DNA from 3 places in the Streptomyces sp. NPDC026092 genome. Region 1 is predicted to be linked to each of the others. Evidence: riboswitches for the same ligand, from Rfam matches in the RefSeq annotation. Region 1 holds a riboswitch; each other region holds the start of a gene.
What was found. Region 1 has a riboswitch for cobalamin ahead of AB0F56_RS13840 (energy-coupling factor ABC transporter permease). Riboswitches for the same ligand answer to the same signal wherever they lie in the genome.
Positions count from the first base shown of each region.

Region 1 (2,255 bases):
CCCAACGGGATGCGGAACGCGCGCCACAGCTGACGCCCCGGCACCCCCGCGGGGCCGAGGAGGACGGCGAGGGTGGCCGCCGCGACCAGGACGGCACCCGGCCACGGCGGCAGACAGACCGCGCACAGTGTCAGGCCGAAGCCGAGGACGGCTTTCTCGCACGGGTGACGGCGGCGCCAGCGACTGCTGTGCGCCGCCGCGTCGATCGGCAGCACCGGCGGCGGTTACGCGTCGCCGGACGCTGCCGAGCCGGACGCCGCCCCCGACCGCAGCGCCTTCGCCTCGGCGCGGGCCTCGCCCTGCTTACGGCCCCGGTGCACGCCGAAGTAGTACGCCAGCACACCGGCGCCGAGCGCGGCCTGAAGGGAGAACAGCGCCGACTCGATCTCGCCGGAGGGGGGCTCGTAGAGCGGGCTGAACCACGGCTCGTAGTCGGGAGCGATCTCCGTGATCGCCGCCTCCGCCTCGCCGTCCGCGCCCGCGAACGGCTCCTCCTTGTGGTCGCCGAGGCCCAGGACCAGCGGGAGCACCGCAAGGGCCGCGACGACGAGCAGGAGCAGGGAGTTGATCTTCGCGTTCCGGCTCATCAGGCGCTCGCCTCCGCGTTCTCGTTCTTCTTCCGGGACGGGAGCAGGACCCCGAGCCGGGTCAGGTCCGCCTTGCTGGACTGCGTGAGCAGCCGCATCACGAGGACCGTGAGCAGACCCTCGCTGACGGCGAGCGGCAGCTGCGTGACCGCGAAGATGGAACCGAACTTGGCGAGCGCCCCGACCACACCGCTGCCCGGGTCGGGGAAGGCCAGCGCGAGCTGGACGCTGGTCACGCAGTACGTCGACAGGTCCGCGACGAACGCGCCGAAGAACACGCTCACCATGAGCGGGACGTCGAACCGGCGCAGCAGCCAGTACGTACCGAATCCGGCCCATGGCCCGACGATCGCCATCGAGAACACGTTGGCGCCGAGCGTGGTGAGCCCGCCGTGCGCGAGCAGCAGCGCCTGGAACAACAGGGTGATCGTGCCCAGGACCGCCATCACCGGCGGACGGAACAGGATGGCGCCCAGGCCCGTGCCGGTCGGGTGCGAGCAACTGCCCGTGACCGACGGGATCTTGAGCGCGGACAGGACGAACGTGAACGCGCCGGACGCGCCGAGCAGCAGAGTGGACTCGGGGTTGGCCTTGACCTCACGGGTCAGCGCGCGGACGCCGTGGACGACGAAGGGAGCGGACGCGACGCCCCAGGCGGCCGCGTGCAACGGGGGTAGATACCCCTCGGCTATATGCATGGTTGGGAGACCCTCTCCAGCACCTCGTGGATGGACAACGCACCTTGGCCGGTCTCCTGGCTGACGGGTCATGCCGCCGCGGCTCCGCCTTCCCACACCGCCGCGGTCTCCCGCAGTGGTCCAGTGGCTTCCCCGGAGGGATGGAGCCGGACTTCCCGATCACAGTGGCGAGGGCCGCACCGGTACCGCACCGGTTTCCCGTACACCAAGGCGCTGTGACATTAGTGGGTTGACCAGGTACATCACAACACGGGTACGCCCCCGGACGGTGTGCGACGGATCTCGCGCGCGCCCCCTCACCCCCTCGTGCCCCTCGCTCACTCCTTCCGGTAGGTGTACGCCTCAGCCGCCGCGGCCGTCACCGCGTCCAGGTCTCCGCCCGCGCTCGCGGTGACGAGCGCGGCGACGGCACCTTCGACGAAGGGCGCGTCCACGAGACGTGCCCCCTCAGGCAGCTCGTCCCCTTCGGCGAGGAGCGCCTTGACGGTCAGGACGGCGCTGCCGAGGTCGACGAGGAGGGCCACGCCGGCACCCTCGTCGACCGCCCGCGCCGCCTCGACGATCCGCTCGGAGCTGGTGCCGAGCCCGCCGTCGGGGGTGCCTCCGGCGGCGGCGACCGGCGCGGTCGCCGCGCCGCCCGCGAGCCCCCGGGCCAGGGCGGCGACGGAGTCGGCCACGGCCGCGCTGTGCGAGACCAGCACGATGCCCACCTGACCGGTCATGCGGCGGCCACCTCCGCGAGCGCGGCGATCAGCAGCGCCGACGACGTTGCCCCGGGGTCCTGATGCCCGACCGACCGCTCACCCAGATAGCTCGCCCGGCCCTTGCGCGCCCGCAGGGGTACGGTCGCGAGGGCGCCGGCCTCGGCCGCGTCCCGGGCGGCGGCGAAGGAGGTGCCGAGCGCCTCGGCGGCGGGCACGAGCGCGTCCAGCATCGTTTTGTCGCCGACCTGGGCCCCGCCGAGTTGACC
Region 1 is NZ_JBEZYN010000007.1:118,534-120,788, reverse strand. It holds gene cbiQ (cobalt ECF transporter T component CbiQ) at 1-215, opposite strand, end outside; gene AB0F56_RS13845 (energy-coupling factor ABC transporter substrate-binding protein) at 225-587, opposite strand; gene AB0F56_RS13840 (energy-coupling factor ABC transporter permease) at 587-1,285, opposite strand; cobalamin riboswitch at 1,314-1,538, opposite strand; gene AB0F56_RS13835 (PTS fructose transporter subunit IIA) at 1,603-2,007, opposite strand; gene dhaL (dihydroxyacetone kinase subunit DhaL) at 2,004-2,255, opposite strand, start outside.

Region 2 (2,255 bases), on a different contig from region 1:
GTACGGAGGGTGGGGCGCCCGGCCACGAGGTACGCGCCCTCGCCGGTGGCGACGACGTCGACCCACGCGGGGGCCTGCGGGTGACCGCAGCGCCGCTCGCACCCGGAGAAGTGGACGGGGAGCCCCCGGTGGCCGGGAACGTCGCCCGGGACGGCGTCCGCGCGCACGTCGGCGAGGGACTTGGCGCAGCCGGGAAGCCCGGTGCAGGCGCCGACGCCGGCCCAGGGGGAGCGGGGGTCGGTGATGAGCCCGTACGCGTCGAGCTCGCCCAGCCGGCGCGCGACGGCGCCTTGGTCGGCGAGGCCGGTGACGACGGCCCCGCGCCAGGGGGTGAGCCGCACCTCGCCCCCGCTCGCGGCGAGCGCCCGCAGCTGGGCGGCGGTCAGCCGGCCGAGGGGCGCGAGGACGTGCAGGGCGTGCGGGCCGAGGGGGCCGGGGGTGACGGGTTCGCACTGTGGAAGCTCGACCGAGGACGCTTGGACCTCGATCCCGGCCCCCGCGAGGGCGGCCGCCGGCTCCGGCTCGTGCCCCTCCGGCAGCTCCCGCACCCGCCAGGCCCCGTTCCCGGCGGTCCGGGCGGCGTCCAGGAAGGCGCCGGCTGCGGCGAGCGCGGCCCGGGGCGCGTCGGCGGCGGGGACGCGGACGACCTGGTCGCCGACCCGCACCCGTACCGAACCCTCTCCTGCGATCAACGTCACATCTCCGCCGAGCCCGGCCACATCGCCGCGCCCGTCGTCCAGGACGAAGAGGAACCGGCCGGACAGGGCCGCCGTCCAGGGCCGTGCGCACAGCAGCGCGTCCAGCTCGCGGGCCCACAACTGCACGTCACCGTGGCCGAGTCCGTCGAGCCCGGCCGCCGGCGAGGCCACGATGTTCCGGACCCGCTCATGGGTCGGGGAGGGCAGCAGCCCGGCCTCCGAGAGCCGCTCGGCCAGCTCGCCCCCGCACCCTTCACCGAGCCCGCGCAGCTCCACGTTCCCTCGGGAGGTGACACTGACCCGTCCGTCGCCGAGATCTTCCGTGACCGACGCGAGCACGCCGACCTGACGTACCGTCAAAACCCCTGCGGGCAGCCGGAGTCGAGCGAGTCGCCCGTCGTCGGCGGCGTGCAGCCGAAGCGCCCCGGGGCAGGCGTCACCACGGTCCCGTACGGGCGGTTCGCCCGGGTTGGGTGTTGTGGGTGGGGTGGGCGGCATGGCGGCGAGCATACCCACGTCGTCAGCGGCCCAGACCCGGCCCCGAAGAGGCACGATCTACTATGCAGATCGGCATGGGGTCCCAGGACCCCGGGGAGGAAGCCCGGTGAGAATCCGGCGCGGTCCCGCCACTGTGAGCCAGGTTCCGGAAGGAGCCGGGTGAGTCAGGAACTCCTGCCGTCCACACGACCACCCGGGGCGCGGACAACCCCGAGGAAGGCCTGCGCACGCATGCGAATTCTGTTGCTGTCGCACTCCGACACCGACCTGCTCAGCGCCCGCGCGGCCGGCGGTCCGGTCGCGTACCGGTTCGCCAACCCCTCCCGGCTCTCCCTGGACGACCTGCCCGGTCTCCTCGAAGGCGCCGACCTCGTGCTCGTCCGGCTCCTCGGCGGGCTGCGGGCCTGGGAGGACGGCCTCGACGCGCTGCGCGCCGCCGGGAAGCCGCTGGTCGTGCTCTCCGGCGAACAGGCCCCGGACGCCCAGCTCATGGAGGCCTCCACCGTTCCCGTCGGCGTCGCCACCGAGGCCCACGCCTACCTGGCGCACGGCGGACCGGCCAACCTGGAGCAGCTCGCCCGGTTCCTCTCCGACACCGTGCTGCTGACCGGCCACGGCTTCGAGGCCCCGGCCGCCGCGCCGACCTGGGGGCCGCTGGAGCGCACGGCCCGGACGACCGACGGCCCGACCGTCGCCGTGCTGTACTACCGCGCCCACCACATGAGCGGGAACACCGCCTTCGTCGACTCCCTCTGCGAGGCGATCGAGGACGCCGGCGCCCGCGCCCTGCCGCTGTACGTCGCCTCCCTGCGCGCGCCCGAGCCCGAGCTGATCGAGACGCTCAAGCGCGCGGACGCGATCGTCACCACGGTGCTCGCCGCCGGTGGCACCAAGCCCGCCGAGGCGCAGGCCGGCGGCGACGAGGACGCCTGGGACGCGGGCGCGCTCGCCGCCCTCGACGTACCGATCCTGCAGGCGCTCTGCCTGACCGGTTCGCGCGCGGCCTGGGAGGAGAACGACGAGGGCCTGTCGCCGCTGGACGCGGCCAGTCAGGTCGCC
Region 2 is NZ_JBEZYN010000004.1:277,713-279,967, forward strand. It holds gene AB0F56_RS08565 (cobalamin biosynthesis protein CobG) at 1-1,196, opposite strand, end outside; cobalamin riboswitch at 1,252-1,391, shown strand; gene cobN (cobaltochelatase subunit CobN) at 1,428-2,255, shown strand, end outside.
Region 2: linked by a shared signal. The riboswitch ahead of cobN (cobaltochelatase subunit CobN) and the one ahead of AB0F56_RS13840 (energy-coupling factor ABC transporter permease) in region 1 are both predicted to bind cobalamin.

Region 3 (2,255 bases), on a different contig from region 1:
AGGTCGGCGAGGACCGTCCCGGCGTCCGCGGTGGTGTGCCGCTGGCGCACGTCCCAGCCGCCGACCGTGTTCCCCTCGGGGCGCCCGGACCGTACGAAGGGCGCGAAGCCGGGCAGGCCGGGCTCGGGGGCGGTGTCCTCGGCGGCATAGAGGGGACGGACGCGGAGCGCGTCCTCCAGGGCGGTGGACAGGGCGTCCTCGGCCGCCGGGCCCTCCACGTCCTTGCCCGACTTGCGCAGTACCCCGGCTACCAGGTGCTGCCACTGTTCACGGGACGCGTCGGGGAATTCGGCGGCGAGGGCGAGCCCGTCGTCGGGAAGGACTGTCATGCTCGGATGTTAGGACAGCTCGCTCAGATGACAGCAGTGCACACCGCTGTGACCTTGCCCTCTCCAAGCAGGTCTTGAAGCCGCGGGCGACTCCGCTCTACTAAGGGGTGTCGCAGGTTCACCCGGCCGGGGGTGGATTTACTAGGACGTCCAACTATATAGTCGCGGCGAAGGCCCGCGGTGCAGGGAAGCCGGTGTGATTCCGGCGCGGTCCCGCCACTGTGACCGGGGAGTACGCCGTCGAGCAGCACGCCACTGACGAGCGATGTCGGGAAGGCGGACGGCGCGCGCTGATCCGGGAGTCAGGATACCGGCCGCGGGATGTTCCGTGTTGTCCACGAGGATGGAGCTGACACGCATGGCACCGGTGCGCCCGCACACTCCCCGCGGATCCGGCCGACGGGCACCCGCCCGTCCAGGACCCCGTCGAGTGGGATCCCACCACCCCACGACCGTCAGGACCTGACGGCGCCTCGCCATTCGCGCTCTCGCGCCGTGCACCGCCACCACGCCGCCGCATCATCACGCCCACCGGCGTGCGCGGACGTGGCGGCCCCCGGCGCGCCATCCGGATCACCTGACGAGAGCAGGCACTCATGGTCCGCGCACAAGACGCCACCACCGTCCGCGAGTTGACCCACTTCATCGGCGGCAGGCACACCCCGGGAACCTCGGGCGCCTACGGCGACGTGTACGACCCCAACACCGGCCAGGTCCAGGCCCGCGTCCCCCTCGCGAACCGGGCCGAGACCGAGGCCGCCGTCGCCGACGCCGCCCGGGCGCAGCGCGACTGGGCCGCCTGGAACCCGCAGCGCCGCGCCCGCGTCCTCCTGCGCTTCCTCCAGCTGGTCGAGCAGGAGAAGGACGGCCTCGCCCGGCTGCTCTCCTCCGAGCACGGCAAAACCGTCGCCGACGCCCACGGAGACCTCCAACGCGGCCTGGAGGTCGTGGAGTTCGCCGCCGGCATCCCGCACCTCCTCAAGGGCGAGTTCACCGACAACGCGGGGACCGGCATCGACGTCCACTCGCTGCGCTCCCCGCTCGGCGTCGTCGCCGGCATCACCCCGTTCAACTTCCCCGCGATGATCCCGCTCTGGAAGGCCGCCCCCGCCCTGGCCTGCGGAAACGCCTTCATCCTCAAGCCCTCGGAGCGCGACCCCTCCGTACCGCTGCGGCTCGCGGAGCTCTTCCTTGAGGCGGGTCTTCCGGCGGGCGTCCTCAACGTCGTCAACGGCGGCAGGGAAGCCGTCGACACCCTCCTCGACGATCCCCGCGTCGCCGCCCTCGGCTTCGTCGGCTCCACCCCCGTCGCCGCGCACCTCTACGCCACCGCCGCCGCCCACGGCAAGCGCGCCCAGTGCTTCGGCGGTGCCAAGAACCACATGATCGTGATGCCGGACGCCGACCTCGACCAGGCCGTCGACGCCCTCATCGGCGCAGGCTACGGCTCGGCCGGCGAGCGGTGCATGGCCGTCTCGGTCGCCGTCCCCGTCGGCGAGGACACCGCCGACGCCCTCGTCGCCCGGCTGAAGGAGCGCATCGGCACGCTGAGGATCGGCCGGAGCGACGACCCGGACGCCGACTTCGGGCCGCTCGTCGGCCCCGACGCCGTCGACCGGGTCCGCAAGTACATCGGCATCGGCGTCGAGGAAGGCGCCGAACTCGTGGTCGACGGGCGCGACTTCGCCCTCCCCGGGCACGAGGGCGGCTTCTTCGCCGGGGCGTCCCTGTTCGACCGGGTCACCCCGGACATGCGCGTGTACCAGGAGGAGATCTTCGGCCCCGTGCTCTGCGTGGTCCGCGCCGCCGACTACGAGGAGGCCCTGCGGCTGCCCAGCGAGCACCTCTACGGCAACGGCGTGGCGATCTTCACGCGGGACGGCGACACCGCCCGCGACTTCACCCGGCGCGTCGACACCGGCATGG
Region 3 is NZ_JBEZYN010000001.1:306,174-308,428, forward strand. It holds gene AB0F56_RS01405 (methylmalonyl-CoA mutase family protein) at 1-329, opposite strand, end outside; cobalamin riboswitch at 478-663, shown strand; gene AB0F56_RS01410 (CoA-acylating methylmalonate-semialdehyde dehydrogenase) at 926-2,255, shown strand, end outside.
Region 3: linked by a shared signal. The riboswitch ahead of AB0F56_RS01410 (CoA-acylating methylmalonate-semialdehyde dehydrogenase) and the one ahead of AB0F56_RS13840 (energy-coupling factor ABC transporter permease) in region 1 are both predicted to bind cobalamin.